3 regions of the Pedobacter riviphilus genome follow, and region 3 is predicted to be linked to each of the others. Evidence: riboswitches for the same ligand, from Rfam matches in the RefSeq annotation. Region 3 holds a riboswitch; each other region holds the start of a gene.
What was found. Region 3 has a riboswitch for S-adenosylmethionine ahead of metH (methionine synthase). Riboswitches for the same ligand answer to the same signal wherever they lie in the genome.
Positions count from the first base shown of each region.

Region 1: it holds a riboswitch for S-adenosylmethionine, as region 3 does, so the genes downstream of both, H9N25_RS01175 (cysteine desulfurase family protein) here and metH (methionine synthase) in region 3, are expected to answer to the same signal.
Region 2: it holds a riboswitch for S-adenosylmethionine, as region 3 does, so the genes downstream of both, H9N25_RS04165 (peroxiredoxin family protein) here and metH (methionine synthase) in region 3, are expected to answer to the same signal.

Region 1 covers NZ_CP061171.1:280,344-288,177, reverse strand. The annotation lists gene H9N25_RS01185 (SusC/RagA family TonB-linked outer membrane protein) at 1-1,681, opposite strand, end outside; gene H9N25_RS01180 (TlpA disulfide reductase family protein) at 2,087-3,214, opposite strand; gene H9N25_RS01175 (cysteine desulfurase family protein) at 3,253-4,407, opposite strand; SAM riboswitch class I at 4,457-4,554, opposite strand; gene H9N25_RS01170 (glycoside hydrolase family 35 protein) at 5,053-6,915, opposite strand; gene H9N25_RS01165 (alpha-N-acetylglucosaminidase) at 6,981-7,834, opposite strand, start outside.
Region 2 covers NZ_CP061171.1:988,535-996,368, reverse strand. The annotation lists gene H9N25_RS04180 (cytochrome-c peroxidase) at 1-460, opposite strand, end outside; gene H9N25_RS04175 (YceI family protein) at 659-1,300, opposite strand; gene H9N25_RS04170 (peroxiredoxin family protein) at 1,333-2,652, opposite strand; gene H9N25_RS04165 (peroxiredoxin family protein) at 2,732-4,033, opposite strand; SAM riboswitch class I at 4,195-4,292, opposite strand; tRNA gene H9N25_RS04160 (tRNA-Cys) at 5,201-5,271, shown strand; SAM riboswitch class I at 5,276-5,375, shown strand; gene H9N25_RS04155 (hypothetical protein) at 5,454-5,633, shown strand; gene H9N25_RS04150 (DUF4833 domain-containing protein) at 5,828-6,262, shown strand; gene H9N25_RS04145 (hypothetical protein) at 6,410-6,685, opposite strand; gene H9N25_RS04140 (ribosomal protein L7/L12) at 6,775-7,242, opposite strand; gene H9N25_RS04135 (amidohydrolase) at 7,286-7,834, opposite strand, start outside.
Region 3 covers NZ_CP061171.1:5,402,237-5,410,070, reverse strand. The annotation lists gene metH (methionine synthase) at 1-3,538, opposite strand, end outside; SAM riboswitch class I at 3,672-3,775, opposite strand; gene H9N25_RS22360 (Bax inhibitor-1/YccA family protein) at 3,889-4,644, opposite strand; gene H9N25_RS22355 (hypothetical protein) at 4,682-5,248, opposite strand; gene murQ (N-acetylmuramic acid 6-phosphate etherase) at 5,356-6,159, opposite strand; gene H9N25_RS22345 (S41 family peptidase) at 6,350-7,834, shown strand, end outside.

The sequences.
Region 1 (7,834 bases), 700 kb from region 3:
CATCAACAAAACCAGTTAAACTATAGATAGTTTTTTGCACAGTACTAGCTCTTAGCTCCCCAGCGAGTACCGCGTTAAGTTGATGTTTTTTTATTCTTTTTGAGTACTGCAAAGACAGCCGAGCTTCGTAACGAAATGCACCTCCGTTGGTTAAAACATAAGAACCTTTATCTTCTTTAGCTTTTACCGAAATAAATCTTGTGTCTAGCGGAGAAATATATTTTTCACTATCATCAAACTGTTTTTCTATAGTAGCTAGAATATCAACTTTTAAATCTTTAAGGGCAAACCATTCTAAACTGAGGTTATTGCTAATTATTGCACTATGCGAATCATCTTTATAAGGCAAAGAAGCATTGTACAAAGGGTTGTATACATTTCCACCAAATGTATTGCCAAAATTTTCGCCAACTTTATTATATATACTGATCAATTGTCCACTATCATCGTATATCCTTTCATAGGGGTTCATATTTACATATTGAGAGAATGAGCCATAAGGAGAGTTATAAGCATTATTACCGGTCAAGCTGGCATAATTTCTTAAAGAAATTTTATTAGGAATACGATACACGAGATTAAATCCTGCTCCATATTTTTTCCTTCCAGACTCTTTCATGGCCCCTTTAACATCCTGGTAAGATGCATCTATGCTATACCGAACTTCCTCATTACCACCTTCAATACGTAGGCTATGTGCAGTTGAAATAGATGATGTAACTGGTTGACTTAACCAATAGGTATTAACTCCGCTTTTAACATCAATCAATCGCTTTGCATAAAGATTATCTAGCTTCATCTGATAATCGCTTGTCCAAAAAGGGTCACTTACCGTTTCATTGGTAAAAGTGTATGCGCCTGCCAATTTCTCATAAGTTAGCTTTTCATTGGCATTCATCAAATTATAAGCAGAAAGATCTACCAAAGTAAGTGTGGGCCTAGCCTCATATGTTACGGTAAATTTTCCGGCCTTGGGCAACCTTGTTTCGATAATCACCACTCCATTACCGCCGCGCGAGCCATACAAGATAGTTGCACTAGCATCTTTTAACAATGTAATTGACTCTATTCTATTGATATCCAAATCATAAAGCCTTTCCATTGAAACCTGAAACCCATCTAATATAACCAAAGGTGTGTTTACGTTACTTCCTACACTACCTATCCCCCTAATTGATATTTCGGGCACAACATTTGGGTTAGAGCCTTTAACATTATTTTGAGCGACCTTAAATGCAGGATCAACACTTTGTATTAATAAAAAGATATTGTTGGTGTTAAATTTTTCTAATTCCTTTCTTGTAATCGTAGTAGAAGCTCCTGTAAAAGACTCTTTATTTCTTTTATAATAACCTGTTACCACTACATCATTTAAACCAGTTGCATCTGATTTTAATGAGATGTTAATTACCGCTCTGGCATTGATATTTTCACGGACGGTAGCAAAGCCCAGAAAGCTGAATTCGATTGATTTGGCAGATGGTGGAATAGCAATGGAATATTTGCCATTTACATCAGTTTGTGTGCCGATTTTTGTTCCCGGAATCTTGATAGATGCAGCCGGGATTGGGAGCCCGTCTTCGGCTGCAGTAACTTTTCCTGTAATCACTTTAGTTTGTGAAAATGCAGGAAAGGCTACGACAAGGCATAGTATAATAAGCGAAAGTAATTTTCGTTTCATTTCATTTATAGAAGGTTAACAATGATTAGGGGTGCCAAAAGGCATTATATTTTATTCTCCAAAGCCGATATTAACCCCCTGTTGTTAAACCTTTAATATTAAAGCTGTGTCAAAAAAAATGTGTGGGCGTAAATGTGTATTTAGCATATATTTCTAATAGCTTAGAATGTATTTTTGCTAATAAGTTGTAGAAACAACTAAACAGTTAGGATATTTTCATTATATTCGATTTTAAGTGGTTAAATATTAATTCAGCATTAGTTGTCACATACCGTGATAAATCACTTATTCAGGGGCGGCCTCAATCGCCCCTGTTTTTCTATCCGGTAAACTTTTAAACCCTTTGCACAAAAGCTGGTTTTATCATTTTCGATTCTGGTTTTTATAGATTTTAATTAAAATAGATTATTTGGTTTTAGCGTCAAGTAACGAAGCTAATTTTTCTTTTAAAGCCTCGCCACGAAGTCCTTTTGCAACAATTTTTCCGTTTGGATCGATAAGGAAATTTGCCGGAATAGAACGGATGCCATATTGTTTAGCTACAGCATTATCCCAGAATTTCAAATCAGAAACATGCGTCCAGGTTAACTGATCATCAGCAATGGCTTTCAACCAGGCCTCTTTTTTACCAGGCCGATCTAAAGAAACCCCTAAAACGGTAAAGCCTTTATCTTTATATTGGTTATAGGCAGCCACAACGTTCGGATTCTCTTGTCTGCAAGGGCCACACCACGATGCCCAGAAATCAACCAGAACATATTTACCTTTAAAATCAGATAGCTTTACAGGCTTGTCGTTCACATCATTTTGTGTAAAATCTAAAGCCTGAACGCCTATTTTAGTGTTCTTTATCGCATCAAAATAAGTTGAAATATCTTTGCCCGATTTGCTGTCTTTAAGACTCTGACTCAATGCAGCATAAGCCTTTTCGGCCTCAGGTTGGGCAGATTCGCTGGTTGCAATCTGGGAGATGGCTGATAAGCTAACATAAGACTGCGGATTGGAACGGGCAAAATCGATATAAATGGGCTCCAACTCTTTACTTGCAGCTTCGTAGCGCTTATAAATAGCCTCAGTTAAGGCTTCGTCTTTCTTTTGTTCGGCGGTTAATTTGCCAAATTCGCCATTTATTGCAGCCAGTTTATCCTGAACTGGTTTGGTTAAAGCCTTAAGTTTTTCATTATCTGCATTTACTTTCGACCCGCTGATCGATGCATTTTTTAAAGAATCGGCAGATACCAGCTGAATATTGGCAGCTTCAAGGTAAATGGACAAGAAATCGCGTTTTCCATTCTTTTCAGCGGGCTTTTTATATACCGAAGCCCTTAGCGGATCGGCGATCTCACCTTTAAAAGCAAAAGTGCCGTTTTTTAATTCAGTGGAGTCTAAAATCGATTTACCATCTTTCGAATAGCTCAAGTAAATTTTCTCATTCCCCTTATCATTTTTTAGGGTTCCGTTTAACGAGAATGGTTTTTGTGCCAGTGCAGCTAGTGGTAGTACAGCAACTGCAACGAGTAGTGTTTTTTTCATTTCAGATTAATTTATTGATGTATGATTAGGAATTATTTTTAAGCGTAAAGGAGGTTTGATTGTTCCTGACGATTGCGGTAAAGGCTGTTCAACAGTGCAACCACTTCATCGATTTCGGCCTGGGTATTAAACCTGCTGAAAGAAAACCTGATTGTTTCTTCATTTTTACCAGTTCCCAATGCTTCAATAACATGCGATGAATGATTGGAAGAACAGGCGCTTCCTCCCGAAACAAATATGCCTGCCCTGTCTAAAGTTTGTAACAAATCTGCACCATTGGGCAATGCGGGTAATGAAACACTTAATACCGTAGATAAGCTTTTATCAGGATGATCTGAATAACCGTTAAAGTTTATTTCAGAAAGGCTTGTAAGCCCGTTAAGCAATCTTTTTTTAAGTGAATGGATATGTGTTTCGTAAAGGTTTTGGTTATCATAGGCATGCTGAAGTGCCGCTGCCATCCCTACAATACCTGCTACGTTCTCGGTACCTGCCCGCTTTCCCGATTCCTGCCCTCCTCCCTTAATAAAAGCACGCAGATTAGCCGGTTCTTTTGCATATAGAAAACCAACACCTTTCGGCCCATGAAACTTATGCGCCGAGCCCACCAGAAAATCGGGCGCCAGCTGGCGGGTGTTAATATCGATATGGCCAATGGTTTGCACCGTATCTGAATGGAATATCGCACCATGATGCTCAGCAAGATCGGCAATTTCCAAAATGGGATTTAAATTTCCTATTTCATTGTTACCGTGCATTAAGGATATTAGTGCCGGTTCTTCATTTTCGAGCAAAGTATCCAGCTCAGCGAGCGATAATTTGCCTTTGCTATCGTTTTCCAGATATACCAATCTGATTACACCACTGTCTGCCAAAGCTTTAAGTGTATTTAAAACAGCATAATGCTCTAATCTGGAAGTAATAACAACCCGGATATTATGGTTATAAACTGCTGAAAGTAAAGCTGTATTATCGCCTTCGGTTCCGCCAGAAGTAAAGAAAATATTTCCTGGTTCTGTATATAAAGTATCCGCAATAATTTCTCTCGATCGCTCTACGGCTTCTCTGGCATACCTGCCTAAAGCGTGTGCCGAAGACGGGTTTGCAAATGACTCAAAAATAAAGGGCTTCATGGCTGTAAAAACCTCACTGGCAAGTGGGGTGGTCGCTGCATTATCTAAATAAATACTCATCTTTCAATTTTAAATCATCACTGCTTATTCAGATTTCCGGAGAAAGTTATTCTTATCTTTCCCTTACGGGAAGGATTTAGCACCTTATTTGGCAACAGGTTGCTAAGACATCACAGGGCCTTTTCCCTCCGTCTTTCTGGATAAGTCAAAAATATATTAACGGCACAAATGTATATAATTTCTATGGATATTATAGTCTTTAATTTGATTTTTTTGTGCTAAGCCAATATTATGTATATAATTACAGCGTTGTGACATTAATAGACAAGATTTGAACTCTGCAATCACTGTTTTTCAAAACAGTTGATGAAAAACATTACCTTAGAACCGAACACATTAAAACACTGCCAGATTTTATCTAACCATTGTTTTAAGCTGTAAAAAAGTTTGACTGAACCGAAAAACATTTACTAGAAAAAAGTCAGCTGAGTAATGTAATACTGCATTATTTCCTTTTAACGGAATTTAGATATTGTTTCGTTTTAGACCCGATAATTTATTAAGCCACAGCTATAATAATTGTTACAGCGCATAGTGATCTACACTGCCTCCCATTAAGGCAGTGTAATCCAACTTCATAAAAATCACCCAAAACGATGGAATAACTTCTTAAAGGAATGATCGAAGATCATCTAGGTTAATACTTTAAGGCTTCAGTAATTCTAATACAGGTACTTCTACAGATTTAATTACTTTGTGTAGCGTGTCATTATTCTGCTCGAAAATTACAATTTCATTCTTACCCTTTTTTAGCCAACAACCTGGTAGGTACAGCGTTTGTTGGGGACCAACGCTCCAGTAACGTCCTATATTTATTCCGTTAATAAACACGATACCTTTACCCCAATCACGCATATCAAGAAAAGTATCACCAGTTTTTGTTAGAGAAAAACTTCCTTCGTAAAAAGCTGGTCTTCCAACTGTTGCCGTATTTTTTGCCAAGGCTAAATTAGGCACAACCTCCATAGGCAACTTATACATATTCCAGTTTCCGCTAATAGTTTGTCCATTAATAATTACCGGAGAAATGATACCTTTTGTACTGTTAATGATTTTTGCCCCGTAGTTAATACGCCCCATATTTTCAACTACAATATCTAAAACGGCATTAAAAGGAATGTCAATATCACAATCATATTTTTTATAATAGCTGTTTAATTCAGCAACCTTAGTTCCGTTGACATACACAATGGCATAATCACGCAAACCAGCCAACTCTAGTTTACCACTAATAGGCTGATTAAATTTTTTGCTGTACCAAATGTAGCCATGTCCTTGATTTAAAGCTTCAAAAGTTAAAGGATTATCGTCATTTACTGGTGTAATTTTACTTTTAATATCTTCCAAATCAACTGCTTTTGTTAAAATAATATCCGGAATAGCAATTAAAGGAATTTTTGCCGGAACAGCTGGAGTTTCTGGCTTCTTCAGCAAATCTCTTAAAGCATTGTACTTTTCGGTAGCCCAACCAGCCTCACTAATTGGCGCATCATAATCATAACTGGTTAAATCTGGCTGAATATCATGTTTGTTATCATAATTTGCGCCTGATGTAAAACCGAAATTTGTACCTCCATGTACCATATAATAATTAAAAGATACGCCACCATCTAAATATTTTTGCGTTTGCTTAACCACTGCTTGCGTAGAAACTTTAGGAAAAGGCTCTGCCCAATGGGCTAACCAGCCAGGATAAAATTCTGCTACCATATAAGGTCCTTTACCACCATTGTATTTATTCACCAATTCCTTAAGCTTGGTTACATCATCTTCACCATTTGCAGTTGGTAAAGCTCCTGGTAATGCGCCCCCCTCAAAAAGCCAACTTCCGTCTGAAGTAAAAAATGGCACATTAAAGCCAATATCTTTTAACTGTTGAAATACAGCTGCGCTATACCTTTTATGATCTTCTAACGGAACATCCTTACGTTGAGCCACATAAGACCCAAATTCATTTTCGCCCTGCACCATTATGATTGGACCTCCATTGGTTATTAAAAGATTTTTAAGCTGTCCGTACAGTGCAGTAAAATAAGCTTTTGTTGCAGCTAAATATTGTGGATTATTGCCACGAATAACCATGCCTGGCACCTTTTGCAAAAACCATGGATAGCCTCCAAATTCCCATTCCGCACAAACATATGGGCCTGGTCTAAGGATCACAAATAAACCCTCTTCTTGAGCAGTTTTGATGTATTCGGCGATATCTCGATTACCAGTCTTAAAATCCCAAACCCCGGGAGCAGTTTCATGGTAATTCCAAAAAACATAAGTAGCCACAGCATTTAAACCCATTGCTTTCATCATTCTCAAGCGGTGGCGCCAATAAGGTTTTGGAATGCGTGCATAATGCATTTCTCCACTATAAATTTGAATCGGTTTACCGTCTAACAGAAAATTACCGCCCTCAATAGCGAAAGTGTGTTTTGGATCTTGTGATTTAGTTTGCGCTAACAGATTATTTATTAAACAGATAAATATAAGCAATGGTAAAAATTTAATTTTCATATTTTTTTCGTCAGTAATGGTTGTTCTTAGTTAATTATATGCGAACTACTTGGAATAAAAACCGGTTATTTTAATATATTATCAATCAATTTATTTAGCTGAGAAACATTTATAGGCTTTAGCCTATAGGTATCAGCCGACTTTGTCCAGGCCACTTCCATGGCAAAATAATCGGGGCTATTGCTTTCCTTACCTTCCATCTTAGCTAATTGCTCCTTAATAAAGCGCTGCCAGCGGGACAGATATAAAGAGCCTAGCAAACCGCTCCATTCTTTATGCGCGTAATCATGTAGGTCTGTCTTTGGATTATTTTCGGGTCCCCAATAGGTTATCTGAATTTTTGCATTTCTTAAAGCCCTCTCTCTATCCGCTGGTGTTTTCGCAAAATTAATAGCCTGTTCCAACCAGCGGTTTAAAGAAAAGTACCTGCTTGAGCTCAACAATGAGTCCTGCTGGAGTATCAGTTTCTGGAATACAGCACTTTCTTTTTTAAATGCAACCACATCTTTTGCTTGTATGGCCTCAATCATATTCTGATAACTTTTATCTCCTTTATTCGCCAATACCTGCCTCACGAGATCAATCTTATCTGTTTGATATGTTTCAACATTTGCATAATCATCACCAGCCGCTACAAAAAGTTTTACCGCTTCCAAAAAAAGTTCCGGATTATAATTTCTTTTGCGGGTTCCCCATGTTGAAACCGTTTTAATAGCAACACCAGGCCTTGCACAAAAAATAGATTCCGAAGGCCCTTCCTGATAAATTTCTGGACTGCTATAGGCTGTTTGCAACAATAACTGCCAGGCCTGGTCCATTTTTGAACTGCTTTTTCCATAGCGGTAGTCCTGATAGGTTTTAATCCAACTCTTTACTGATACAGGATTTTGATGCCAGCCAAGCTCAAGCATAAAATCGA
Region 2 (7,834 bases), 1.4 Mb from region 3:
GTAGCAAATTCTTTTGTGTAGGCGGAGAATTGAAAATCTTCTGGAATAACACTGTATAATCCTTATCTTTTTGCAAGCGATCAATGGCATCGGCAATGGGCAGGTTCATTTCTACCGGATTGATGATGGGCTGCAAAGCCTGATCTTCCAAAGAAGCAGCTCTGCCATCCCAAAATAAGTTTGGCCTGCCTGAAAGATTAGTTACCGACGGCGAATTACGCGTTCCTTTGGTTCCCCCTACGCCTAAACTCACGGCGCTGGTGTCTGCAAAAGCAAACTCTGGTTTATGGCAAGAGGCGCAACTAATGCTTTTATCTTTAGAAAGGATCGGATCAAAAAACAGTTTTTCGCCCAAACGTTCTTTGCTGTTAATTACAGCTGGATCGTCTGCACCGAAGCCCGCCATTAGGATCACTAACACGATAAGGCTTAGGGGAATTATGAGTTTGCTTCTTTTCATTGTTTTATTCGGTTCGGATCAATTTGTCGTCAATGCTGAATTTAGTTCAGCATATTTTCCGCATGATAGACCCTGAAATGAATTCAGGATGACGACTTTAAGGATTCTTCACTGGCGTTTAGAATGACAACCAGATATAGCTAGCGGCAGGGAGAACCACACATCCTCCCATCACCACTAACCTTAACAAGAGATTCTTTAATTATTAGCAACAAGCTGTACATTCAGCTCAAAATCATCATAAATGGCTTTATCGCCCAGGTTTTCGAAAAAGCTTTTCGACCTGAATTTGATATCATACTTGGTTCTATCGACCGTAATTTTTGCATTGGCTGTAACTTTATTACCTTCTTGTTTAACTGTTGCTGGAAAACTGATTTCATTCGTAATGCCTTTAATGGTCAGTTTTCCTTTAACATCATAAGTTCCTGCACCTGTACTTTTGGCAGAAGTGATATTGAATGTAGCTTTATCAAACTTATCAACAGCAAAAAAATCAGCACTTTTTAAGTGCCCCAATAGTTTTGCATTGGTTTCTTTATCCGTTAAATCGGTAACCGCAATGGTTTTTGTATCGAGTTCGAAACTACCGCCTTTTAGCACTTTATTATCTAAAGTCAGCGATCCAGAAGTTACATTGATGGTGCCTGAATGTTCTCCAGTTACCTTTTTAGCTAACCATGTTAATTTACTTTGTTCAGGGCTTACTTTATAGTTTACCAATTTCCTTGATGTGGCTTCGGTAGCTACCTTTAGTTTAGGTTTAGGCCCGTTTAAAGCGATGAAAGATGAAGCTACAACTGTGGTAGCAATAAGTGCAATCGTTTTATACTGTAACATGTTATATATGGTATTTAGTTTTGGTGGTTTAGTTATTTTCCATTTGCTTGTGCCTCAAAATAGGCTGCTGATGGTACTGGTTCTGCGATTAATTCATCCAGAACTTTATTGAATTTTTTCTCGTAATCATCGTAATATTTACCTGTAACGGTACCAGTGTAACCCGTGTATATTTCGCGTACTTCTCCTTTTCTATCGATAATAATGGTGGTTGGATAAGCAATGAATTTGTTTAATGCCGGAAGTTTATCGGCAACCAATCTTTTATCGGCCAATCCGCCAAATAGGATATCGTATTTAATGTTGTATTTATCGCGAAGCTTTCCAAGTGTATATTTTCCATACTCAAGATCATCTTTCTGCTCGAAACCAATGGCGATGGCTTCTACCCCTCTTTTCGAATTTTTATTGAACCAAGGAGAAAGGAATACGGTTTGGTCGGTACAGTTGGGGCACCAGGTACCCACCAGTTCTACAATCACAACCTTACCTTTATATTTATCATCAGTTAACGAAACAGGTTTGCCATTCAGATCGGGAAAAGTAAAAGCAAGTTTTTTAACACCTTCCTTTAAATGTGTTAGTTTATAAGGATCTGGCAATTCTGCCTTACTGTCTTTTACGCCGGTAAACTTTAAGTTATCGTAAATGCCCTGGCTAATTTCACCCGAAAGTGTACCGTCTTCGTTAATGGTACCCTTATAAATTTTAGGGCTTGGTCCACTAAAACCAGAAAGTACAAATTGATTTCCCTGAACGGTACCTTCAAGCTCACGGCTATCGCCGGTTACCTGCATAATTACACCAGTAAGTTTATTTCCTTCTTGTTTTAATATGGCAACTTTGTTTGGAACAGCTTCTTTAGAAAAACCTTTAAACTCCCATTTACCAGTTAAATTGGCAACAGGTGCAACGTCTTTTCCCGGCTCAACAAAACGGTAAGATTTACCTTGCTCTGCAGTAAAAGGCAAAGCATTGCCCTGCAAACCTGGCACCAGGCTTCTATATTCGCCAGAGATCCGGCCATCACTTTCAATTTTGGCCACCAAAGCTGCATCGTAAGTATTCATTTTGATAAATAGTGAATCCTGTCCCAGGTATTTGATGTGGAAATCGTCTCTCCGCGTACCGTTTAACAGTGTAAACGTGGCATGCGCTGCATCTTTTCCTTTCAGTTCGAAATTAAAAGGCACTTCTGTTTCAGCTACCTTAAAAACACCACGCCAAATTCCTTCTTTTATAAATTTTTTGGCTGTTTTCGGTTCTTCATGCACCTTATTTACAGCAAAGGCTGTTGTAGAAATGAGCGATGCCAGTGCCAGCACCTGCATTTTAGCAAAGTAAGTTTTCATCTTGTATAGTTTTAAGTGTAGGTTAAAATATAGGCTGCAATGAAATACAGCCTAATATTTTGTTTATACTTAGTTTAGGTTATTTACTTTTTAGTGTTTCTGCTGAAGCCAGTTTTTCGGGTACTGGTTCAGCAATCAGCTCGTCGAGCACTTTGTTAAATTTGGTTTCGTAATCGTTAAAGTATTTTCCGGTTACGGTGCCTGTATAGCCGGTATAAATTTCTCTTACATTTCCTTTTCTATCGATAATGATGGTTGTTGGAAAAGCAATGAATTTATTTAGCGCAGGCAGTTTTTCAGCCACTACTTTTTTATCGGCAATGCCACCAAACAGGATATCGTAAGTGATACCATATTTCTCTTTCAATTTACCCAACGTGTATTTGGCATATTCGAGATCATCTTTTTGTTCGAAACCAATCGCAATGGCTTCCACGCCTCGTTTTTGGTTCTTTTTAAACCATGGCGAAAGAAAAACCGTTTGATCGGTACAATTTGGGCACCAGGTACCAATCGTTTCAATAATTACGACCTTACCTTTGTATTTATCATCACTTAAGGAAACATTTTTTCCTGTTAGATCTGGAAAGGTAAAATCAAGTTTTTTATAACCTTCTTTAAGAAAAGTAAGCTTGTAAGGATCAGGAAGCTCGGCATTTTCGTTGCGCTGGCCATCAAATTTCAGGTTTTTATAAATTCCGAAACCCTGTTCACCAGTAATGCTGTTATCGTCGTTAATTTTTCCTTTTACAATAAAAGGACTTGGTCCGGTAAAGCCAGACAACTCAAATTCATCACCCTGTACAGTACCTTCAAGCTCCCGTGTATCGCCCACAACAGTCATGATTACTCCGGTAAGTTTATTTCCATTCTGCTTTAATAAAGCAATAGATGCTGGTACAGCTTCTTTGGTATAGGTTTTTATTTCCCACTTGCCAGAGATATTGTGTTTTGGTGCGATATCTTTTCCAGGTTCTACAAAGCGGTAATTTTTACCATGCTCTGCTACAAAGGGAAGTGAATTGCCCCTGAAACCAGGTACCAGACTGCGGTATTCGCCCGATAAAGTGCCATCAGTTTCTATTTTTGCCACCAAAGCAGCATCGTAGGTATTCATTTTTACATAGATGGAATCATCACCACGTCTTTCTACATGAAAATCATCACGTCTGGAGCCATTAATTAAAGTTAAGATGGCCGTTTGAGGATTTTTACCTTTTAATTCGAAGTTAAATGGCACTTTTGATTCGCTTACATTAAACTCGCCCCTCCAAATCCCTTCTTTTGGGAATGGTTTTGCCACCTTGGCGGATGCAATGCCTCCCAGTAACAGGACTGAGGTGGTTAGGCATGCAATTCTTGAGGAAATTTTCATTTTCATAATCATCATTATTAGTTAAACACTATCGTTTTAGAGTTTTTAATAACAAGGCACGATTTCTCCCACAGAAAACCATATAGCACAGATACAGGCTGTTTAAACAACTGTTATGCTTTTAATGAAATCCCTAACAGGAAACGTGAGTTTACTTGTTATTGGTTAATTTATAATCTATTGCTAGATCAGTTTGAGCACTTTTTCCTATGGAAAGTTGCTAGAAGTTCAACGAGTACTGACTCTCCCTTCTTCTGTATAAATCAACTAATTAATGGTGGTGAATTAATTAGAGTAATAACCTAAACTAGTGGTGGTGATTAGTTTGGGCTGTTCCTGATACCCCGGCAACTTATTGACTTAAATACATGACCACCATAATATTCTATCAAAAGGCCCCGGGGTACCAGGATTTTTAAATAAGAATATCTGAATGAAAACCTTTAACAGGTGATCTGTATCTTAGCTTATATTAGCGGCAACAGCAGTTATACTGATCTGAATAATTGATCAGGGGATATGGCTGAGGTTGTCTGCGGAGTTTCATCTTGAACGTAAATTTGCTAGTGAACTATTATTTTTTTTGTAAAGGTATAAACTTCGTTTAATTTAAACAAGTATTCCTATAGATTTTATAGACTTTATCAGTAAACAATTGATTTACAGAAATATAATTTACAATTAAAGAAGAAATTGGACTGAGGGAATTATGCAAGGGCGTAGCATTAGGCCGTTCGGAGAGGCAGGTATCTTAACAAGAAAGCAAAAGAGTAGTGATGATAGGTATAGGCGAATCGTCATTTCCTTCGCTAAGCAAAGGAAATGACGACCGATTTTCTAAATCAGTCTTTGTTAACGCAGTCAAGAATCTTTAACCTTAATTTATTGAATACTAAAGTCATCTTGTAAATCTAGTTGCATCCGATAACTATCGGATCACGATGGCGAGTTGTATGCGAGTAATCATCATCCTCACCTTGTTTCAGGATCTACCTGCAATTTATTTTAAATACACAAACAACTAAAAACCAATAAATTACACCATAAAACAAGCTCAACAATCAGAAATCTCACAAAAAAACTACTATTTCTATAGAAATTATAGTAATTAATTTTTACTTTTGCTGAGTCTTCTTCAAAAAGTGAATCTAAAGCTACTTGAAAAGACCATATAGTCATGTGGCCGAGTGGTTAGGTAAAGGTCTGCAAAACCTAGTACGGCGGTTCGATTCCGTCCATGACGTCTAATACTTATCAAGAAAGACGTAGGGAATGGCCCTTTGATGTCTTAGCAACCTGTTGTGTAACAAGGTGCTAATTCCTTCTGCAATGGCAGAAAAGATGAGTTTGAAAGCAGATTTCTTAACTGTTTTCGGCGAACAATCAATGGCCATCCCCTTCAAATTGGTAACCTAAACTTAATAATATGTCAGTTTATTTTGATTATCCATCCATCAGGGATTTTTTCGAGATCCACGGAAACACTTCCTGCGAAAAATTAGATGATTATGAACATTGTAAGGCAGAATCAGACCGGCTTTATAATGAACAGCTTAATGAGATCGATGAAGAAATTCTGCATGATCAACCCAAAACCGACACTTAAAAAGTACTCAAATCTTTTAAAAGCTCTCTTAAATAAACAAGCCTAAAATGTATTTAACACCACCTAGACTACTCATTCTACTTAAAACCTCGTTCATTATAGTTTTAACCTTCTTCTTGTTTTCACCTCTAGCATGGACACAGTCGAAAGATCCATCCCCGCTCAGTTTTCCAACACCTAAAAATATAGATCATATGCTGTTTTACCTCCAGCGTGATCCGAATACAAACACTTTAATTTATGCATTAAATCTCAAAGAAAACGGGACTATCAATAGCGATGCTCCTATTCAGGTTTATTGGATCCGGTACGGTGAAAAAGGACAGAAAAAGGATCTCGGTTATATCCAACGCAAGTTTGCCTACGGTATCGACACGAAGGCCCTTGGCGCCGATAAATATGAATTTAGGTTTGTATCACACAAAAAATTACCATTTTACCTGCAAAAGTATAGCGATAAAAGCTATCACGTCTCGGTGACCATAAACAACCGAACCATTAGGGTTGCCCGATTATTTATCAGGATACAGGGTGGCAGTTTCTGGCTCCCAAATGTGAAGTATGCAGAGGTTGAAGGTATTGATGAAGCAACGGGTAAACCAATAGTTGAGCGGATAAGTGTAAAGTAAACTATTCTTCATTATATTTAGTTATCTTGTAATAAGGTCCTTCTACCCTGCTCAGGATGACAACCTCTTGAGACTTTTCTTATGGTAAAAACAAAGATGGTCTGTGAGACACAGACCATTGATTCACCTCGTTTATGACACAATTGATTATTTCGGCTCTTTTTTATTATCAATTGCAGTATTAAAAGTCTTATTAAATTCACCTTTTATCCACTGTACTTTTCCGCTCAAAGGTATAGATGGTGCAACAATGTAATTTCCGGTTTCGCTATCAAGGATTACCACCATGTTGTTGGCATTTACTTCCGTGTGGTACCTTCTGCCGGTTTGGTCTTGTCCGTTTTTAAAACTGATGGCGGTGAACATCAATCCAGCGCCTAAAAATCCCAACAAAAGGGATTTTGCATCTAATGTAATTTTCATATTCTTAAGATTTTTTGTGTGTAAAATCAAGTTAAGAATTCTACTTCCTACATTCTAATTCTATCAGAAATATTGCAATATGTTTGTCGCTAAATTTTAAACATAAAATAGGCTAAAGCTGCTGCAATCAAAATAATGATCAACAGTTTAATCAAAAAATTTTTGGGTGGATTTTGGCTATTTGTAACATTCGCAGAGACGATATTTTTAACATCGGTATCCCTGCTTTGTTGCATCATATTGCCGCTAACCTTAAACTGTATCAGTTTTTCAATATAATCTTTACTTTCTGCCAGCCCTAGGCCCCTAACATCCTTATAGTGTTTAATGGCATTTAACTTATTGCCCTGATCTAAAATAACCAATAGCTCTGCATCCAGATCTGCCAGATTGGTTACAGGCTGATTTACTCCTTCTTCTAAGGCATCTACATAATCTTTGGCTTCTTTTAAACCGCAGCCACTATGATCTTTAACTACCTTAACAGCTGCTACTTTCTGGTTCCGTGAGAGAAATAACAATGCTTTTTGCTTTGCTTCGGGACTAACATTAATCATAACTTTAAGCTAGCAAAATATGAACCAATTACGTGTACATAAATCAGAAAACCAGATTCCCTTCATGGATCAATGATTTAACAGGAGATACACGTGATACAGCCTCTGCAGAACAACTGGCATCAACCAGTACCAGATTAGCTTTATCTCCTGCTTTTGGCCACTGCCTTTTTCCCTGGTCATCTAAAGGAAGAATATTACCCGTTGCCAATTTCAATATTCTAGAAAGTTCAAATTCTGTACGATAGCCGTAAATTTGAGCGGCAATATTTGCCTTTTGCAAAATGCTTCCTGTACCAAAAGTATTCCAATGGTCAACAATACAATCATTACCTGCTACTACTTCTACACCATGTTTGTACAGTACAGGAACAGGCATCGGATTACCAGAAAGTGGAATGGTTGAAGCTATTCCCATTTTTGCCGCACCAAGTTTTTCAGCTATTTCTTCCGTTTTAGTTTTATCGAGATACCTTAGTGCAAAAGCATGACTCACATAGGTTTTTCCTTTTAATACTGGATTTTCCATTACTTTATCGATCAGGTATTCGATTGTTTTTAGGCCAGATTCACCAGACTCATGAAGATGAAT
Region 3 (7,834 bases):
TGGCATAACTTTCGGTTAAGTGTAATCCTATTTTATTCTCTGCATCAAGCAACTGGAATAAAGTTCCTTTTTCAGTATGTTCCGGACAGGCAGGGTAACCTGGGGCCGGACGAATGCCTGCATATTCCTCCTTAATCAATTCTTGATTGCTCAGATTTTCATCCTGTGCATAACCCCAGTATTCTTTACGCACGCGTTCGTGCATGCGCTCAGCAAAAGCTTCAGCTAAACGATCGGCCAATGCTTTGGCCATGATGCTGTTGTAATCATCGTAATTGGATTCGAACTCATTCACCAGTTCATCAATGCCGATACCTGCAGTTACGGCAAAGCCACCAAAATAATCCTGAATTCCGCTTTCTTTCGGTGCAATGAAATCAGATAAAGCATAGTAAGGTTGCCCATCAACTTTTTCGGCCTGCTGGCGAAGGGTATGAATAGTTACCAGTTTAGAGTTCTCAGTTTTCAGTTCGGAGTCATTTGACAACTGATCACCGGCAACTGTTAGCTGAATATCGTCTCCTACCGCATTTGCCGGCCAGAAACCAATTACGGCTCTTGCTGTTAACAATTTTTCGTCGAGGATACGTTTTAATAAAGTCTGTGCATCATCAAAAAGTTTCTTCGCTTCGTCGCCTACATTTTTATCGTCGAAAATTTTCGGGTAACTACCACGGAGCTCCCAGGTATGAAAAAATGGCGTCCAATCGATATATGGAACCAGTTCTTCTAAAGGATAATTATCGAAGACCCTTGTACCAGTAAATTCCGGAACAGGTAGATTAGGTTGAAAATCGATCTTAAATTTATTTGCACGTGCTTCTTCTAAGGTTTTAAAGCGTTTATCCGATCGTTTGTTTAAATGCGCTTCGCGGGCTTTATCATATTCAGCCCTGATGCCTGCAATATATTCGTCTCTGGTATCCGGATTCATTAAAGTACTGCAAACCGTAACACTTCTGGAAGCATCTAACACATGGATAGCAGGCCCAGAGTAATTTGGTGCCACTTTTACTGCCGCGTGGATCCTTGAGGTAGTTGCACCGCCGATAATTAATGGAATGGTAAAGCCTTCGCGTTCCATTTCTTTTGCAAAGTGAACCATTTCATCAAGTGATGGTGTAATTAAACCACTTAAACCAATAATATCGGCATTTATTTCCTTGGCTTTTTTAATGATCTCCTGCGCAGGAACCATCACGCCCATATCAACAATTTCGAAGTTGTTACAGGCTAAAACCACGCCCACAATATTTTTTCCTATATCGTGCACATCGCCCTTAACAGTGGCCATTAATACTTTTCCTGCGGAAGAGTTTTGATCCTGATCGGGATTATCCAGTTTCTCCTGTTCTATAAATGGCAATAAATAGGCTACGGCTTTTTTCATTACCCTTGCCGATTTAACCACCTGGGGCAAGAACATTTTTCCGGCACCGAATAAATCACCCACAATATTCATCCCGTCCATCAACGGCCCCTCGATTACCTGAATCGGGCGGGCATATTTTTGTCTGGCCTCCTCTACATCATCATCCAGGTATTCTACAATTCCTTTAACTAAAGAATGAGATAATCTCTCTTCAACAGAACCTTTTCTCCACTCTTCATCTTTAACCACCTCTTTACCTTTCGATTTTACAGTATCAGCATATTCTACTAAACGCTCTGTTGCATCTTCCCTTCGGTTTAAGAGTACATCTTCTACCCTTTCTAACAACTCGGGTGGAATTTCCTGGTAAACCTCCAACATCCCTGCATTTACAATTCCCATATCTAAACCAGCCTGAATGGCATGGTAAAGAAATGCCGAGTGCATGGCTTCTCGCACTACATTATTCCCCCTAAAAGAGAACGAAATGTTAGAAACCCCTCCACTCACTTTAGCATGAGGCAGGTTTTCTTTAATCCAACGGGTGGCATTTATAAAATCGACTGCATAATTATTATGCTCTTCCAATCCTGTTGCAACGGTTAAGATATTCGGATCGAAAATAATATCCTCTGCCGGGAAACCAATTTCATTCACCAGGATATCGTAACTTCTTTTGCAAATTTCCTTTCTACGCTCATAATTATCGGCCTGTCCCTGCTCATCAAAAGCCATTACTACTACCGCAGCACCATATTGCATAATTTTGCGGGCGCTTTCGCGGAATTTCTCCTCCCCTTCCTTTAAGGAGATGGAGTTTACAATCCCTTTTCCCTGCAAACATTTTAAGCCATTTTCAATAACCGACCATTTGGATGAATCGACCATGATGGGCAATTTAGCAATATCAGGTTCAGAGGCAATGAGATTTAAGAATTTGGTCATTGCCGCTTCCGAATCCAACATCCCTTCGTCCATGTTCACATCGATTACCTGCGCACCGCCCTCAACCTGTTGTAAGGCAACAGCCAATGCAGCCTCATAATCGCCACCTAAGATCAGTTTAGAGAATTTAGGGGATCCGGTAATATTTGTTCTTTCACCAATATTGACGAAAATGCTTTCTGGAGTGATGGTTACCGGTTCCAATCCGCTTAAACGCATGTAAGGCTCAAGCACTGGTACTTTCCTCGGCTCGGCTTTCCTCGCATTTTTAGCAATACAACCAATATGCTCTGGCGTGGTACCACAGCATCCACCCACAATGTTCACAAAACCTGATGCAATAAAATCGTCTACCAAATGTGCCGTTTCATGCGGTTGCTCATCGTAAGCTCCAAACTCATTTGGCAAACCAGCATTTGGATAGGCCGAAACATAACAACCTGCTTTTGCGGCAAGCTCCTCAATATGCGGACGCATTTCTTTAGCTCCCAAAGCACAGTTAAAACCAATACTTAATGGTTTAGCATGCATTACAGAGTTCAAAAAAGCTTCGGCTGTTTGGCCTGAAAGCGTTCTTCCAGAGGCATCTGTAATGGTACCAGAAATCATGATCTCCAGTTTACGGCCAATTACCTCTTCATATTTTTTAATGGCCACAATAGCCACTTTAGCATTTAACGTATCGAAAATGGTTTCGATTAATAATACATCAGAACCACCATCTACCAAACCACGTACCTGTTCGTAATAAGCAGCTTCCAGTTCATCAAAATAAACCGCCCTAAAACCAGGGTCGTTTACATTTGGCGACATGGAAAGGGTACGGTTGGTTGGGCCAATAGCACCGGCCACAAAGCATTTACGATCTGGATTTGCAGCCATAAATTCGTTTACAGCTTCTTTTGCCACACGTGCACCTTCAAAACTCATCTCGTAAGAAAGGTCTTCCATCTGGTAATCGGCCATGGAAATGCGCTGTGTACTGAACGTATTAGTTTCGATGATATCGGCACCAGCCGCCAGGTACTCCAGGTGTATTGTTTTAATAATATCCGGACGTGTGATGTTGAGCAAATCGTTATTGCCTTTTACATCACAGGGATGGTTTTTAAATCGTTCCCCTCTAAAATCTTCTTCGGTTAGGGTATATCGCTGAATCATGGTACCCATTGCACCATCAATCACCAAAATACGTTTTTCTAATTCTTCTCTTATGCTCATTCTTGTTGTAAGATTTGAGATATGAGACGTTAGATATGAGCATGGATAAGACGCAATGTCTCAAATCTCAAATCTATAGTCTCAAGTCTCTAAAAGGCTTATTTAAAAAGTTGGTACGTGAATCGTAATCCTAAACTTATCTGTTTCCGCTATTTGCAGAATAGAATTTAGCACCTTGTAGGTTACAGGTTGCTAAGACTTCGTTGGGTCTAATCCCTCCGTCTTTCTTAATAAGCATACAAAAATGCAACAAAGCAACATCAATTCCAAAATTTATCGCATTGCTACCAAATAAAATTACAAAGGCCACGCAAAACTGCGCGGCCTTAAGAATATTGTTCTGTTAATGATTACTTTCTGCTTCCGAAAATACGAAGTAAGAAAAGGAAGATATTTAAGAAATCTAAGTATAGAGATAGTGCAGCTACAATAGCCATTTTTTTAGATTCAATCTGAAGAACCTGTTCGCCGCTAGCTTCTATCCCTTCGCCAATTCTTTTAATTTTTTGCACATCATAAGCCGTTAATGCCGTAAATATGGCGATACCAATAAATGCCATAAACAAACTGAACTGTTCGCTTTGAATAAACATATTAATTACGCTGGCAATCACTAAGCCAATTACCCCAACCATTAAAATCGGCCCAAATTTACTTAGGTCGATATTGGTTGTATAGCCCATAAATGCCATAATTCCAAATATTCCGGCAGCTCCTGCAAAACAGCTCACTACTGAACCTGAAGTATAAGTTAACAAGATAAAACTTAAACTAACTCCAGTTAACACTGAATAAAGTACAAAAACGCCAATTAACGCCGGCAATGATAATCTACTTAATCCGAATCCCATTAATAAAACCAGTCCAAGCGGTGCAAACATGGCTACATAACCAAAAATTGACATGCTCACTTTACCAGTTGTTGGATTAATATTTAAAAGGTATTGCATTAACTGCTCATTGGTACCAAATAAATAGGCAGCTACTGTTGATAAACTCAATGCCACGAACATCCATAAGAAAACGTTTGCAAAGAATTTTTTAGAAACAGATTTTTCCTGTACAAAAACACTGTTGTCTTGATATTGATAATTTTGTTGTTCCATTTTAAATTTGTGTATTTAACTATATAAAAATAAATATTTAGTTTAATCTTTTTGTCAGCAGTTCTTCAACTTTTTTAAAGAACTGTAGTGGTTTTAGTGTGCGCCATGGCAGATTGTCAAATGCACCACCAAAGTTAATGTAATAATCGATGTTATTATCGCGAAACTCGGTGATTACGTGTTCCTGAAAATTTACCCCAACAATCCAGCCATCTTCTACTTCCTGAAACCACTCTTCATAATAACTGTCATCAGAGGCATGAAAATTCAGCACATTTTCACCGATCAGGATAAATTTATTAATGCCTTCGTCCATCATCAGCTCTAAAATATCGCGTTTCAGCAGCATAATATCGTTATTAATGGCATCGTTCCATTCCCCTATAAACTCTATAATGGCATAACTGCGGTCATAATCAACGTACAACACCTTCATGTACAGGGTATTCGAGCCGAACTCATCCCATTGTGGGTGCAGTAAAAAGTTATAAATCTGCTTATCGAAGTAAAGTTCCGAATATTCGGTATTGTAAAATGGCGAACGCTCATCTTCTGCCGAAATATAATCATCTCTCCACTGATAATAAGGCTCAATTTCGTGCATGCTTCTTTTTAATTATTGAATGGGTGAGTTTTGAATGAGTGAATGTTTGATACTGCTGCTGAGATCAATCATCCTCTAATTCTATCACTCAAGCATTCTCTCATTTTTTAATGTCCGGCTTCAACTGCTTTACGCACACTTCCATAACGGGTTAATAACTCTGCTGCTGCTTCATATCCTATATTCAGTTCATCGGCAACCATTTGTGTACCACGATCTACCAGCTTATGATTGGTTAACTGCATATCGACCATTTTATTGCCAACTACACGCCCCAACTGAACCATAACAGTAGTGCTTAACATGTTTAATACCATCTTTTGCGCCGTACCCGATTTCATCCGGGTAGAACCGGTAACAAACTCAGGCCCAACTACTACTTCAACCGGAAAATCAGATTCGGCAGCTATTGGCCCACCGGTATTGCAAACAATGCAGCCAGTTAAAATGCCATGCTTGCGTGCCGTGTTTAAACCACCGATGACGTACGGGGTAGTACCCGATGCTGCCAGGCCAACTAAACAATCTTTTTCATTAATCTCAAATTCCTGAAGATCTTTCCAGGCTTGTTCAGCATCATCTTCAGCAAATTCTACCGCTCTTCTAATGGCTGTATCGCCGCCAGCAATAATTCCTACAACCCAATCAAAAGGAACACCGTAAGTAGGCGGGCATTCTGAAGCATCTACTACACCTAAACGGCCACTTGTACCTGCACCTATATAAAAGAGACGGCCACCTTTTTTCATCCGTCCAGCCACTGCCGACGTTAATTTTTCAATCTGAGGCAAACATTTTTCAACTGCAAATGCTACAGTTTTATCTTCGTTATTAATGCCCTGCAAAACTTCTAATACCGACATCTGATCGATGTGGTCATAGTTAGATTCTTGCTCGGTAACTCTATTCATAAATTTAATTTTGATAAAATTCGGTAAATTCTTTCTAAAAACTGCGCTAAAAATCCAAAAATATGTGTCATAAATTTCAAGCGAGGCCTTCCTTGCGTTAATTAATGTTAAATATTATAAACAAAAGACATGAAAATGCAGTTAAAAAATATATCAACTCGCTAATTTTCATAAATTTGCAGTAACGCTGATGAAAAAAAATACCCGTAATAACGCACTGATCGCTTTAAGCTATTCTGTAATTTTAATAGCGGGTATGTTTTTGGGCATAAAATTCATTAAGGATCAAGGTTTTGGCGTTAAAAAAAGTCCGCAGTTAGCCAACAATAGCGACGAAAAATTAAACGAGATCTTACACATCATCAATGGCAATTATGTTGATGACATCAATACCGATTCGCTTCAAAACTTACCTATCGACAGCGTTTTACACCAACTCGATCCACATAGTGTTTACCTGCCACCAACGGATGCGCAAGATATGACCGATAACCTGGAAGGGAATTTTGAAGGCGTAGGTATAGAATATTATATGCTTAACGATACCATGATGGTTACCAGTGTGGTTAAGGATGGGCCAGCTTATCAGGCAGGAATTAAATTGGGCGATAAGATTTTGAGTATCGATACCGCAGTAGTAAGTGGCCGAAACCTACCCAAAGACCAACTTACTGGTCGTTTTAAAGGTAAATCTGGAACTGGTGTGAGCGTAGTGCTTTTACACTCGGGGGCTTCACAAAGTAACCGAATCATGGTTACCCGCGGCAAAGTAAACATCAGCAGCATTGATGCCGCCTATATGATCAACAACGAAACAGGTTATGTACGAATCAGTAAATTTGGTGCTAATACCGACAACGATTTCTCCGTCGCGGCTAACAACCTGAAAGCAAAGGGCATGAAAAAGCTGATTCTTGACCTGCGCGATAATGGAGGTGGTTATTTCACTGCAGCTACAGGACTTGCTGATCAGTTTTTGGGCGAGAACAAACTTATTGTGTATACGCAGGGTAAGCATGAGCCACGTACCGATTATTTTTCTACAGGAACAGGCGCTTTTCAAAATGGCAAACTGGCTGTCTTAATTAATGAAAATACGGCCTCGGCCAGCGAAATTGTAGCAGGGGCTATCCAGGATTTGGGGCGAGGGATTATTGTTGGCCGCCGCTCCTTTGGCAAAGGTTTGGTACAGGAGCAATTTGCTTTTGGAGACGGCTCTGCATTGAACTTAACCATCGCAAGATATTACACACCATCTGGCCGGAGTATCCAAAAATCTTACAAAAAAGGTTACGACGCTTACAAACATGAATTAGACGAGCGGATGATGGACGGAGAGCTTACAGGAGACCGTACTTCTTTTCAAGATTCTATTGAGAAAACCGAAGGTGTAAATATTCAGCAGAACAGAAAAGTTAAGCCTATTGGCGGTATCCAGCCAGATATATTTGTGAGATTAGACACGAATGGTTACAATAAGTTTTACAGTAATTTAGTAAGTAAGAAAGTACTTTCCGATTACGTGTTTAATGTACTTACCAATAAGTACAGTGCCAGTTTTGTAGAACAGAATATCAATATCTTCACCATAAACGATAATGATTTTAAAGATTTTATCGGGTTTCTTCAACGTAAAAACATAGCGATAGATCGTTTTCAATTGTACAATTCGAAA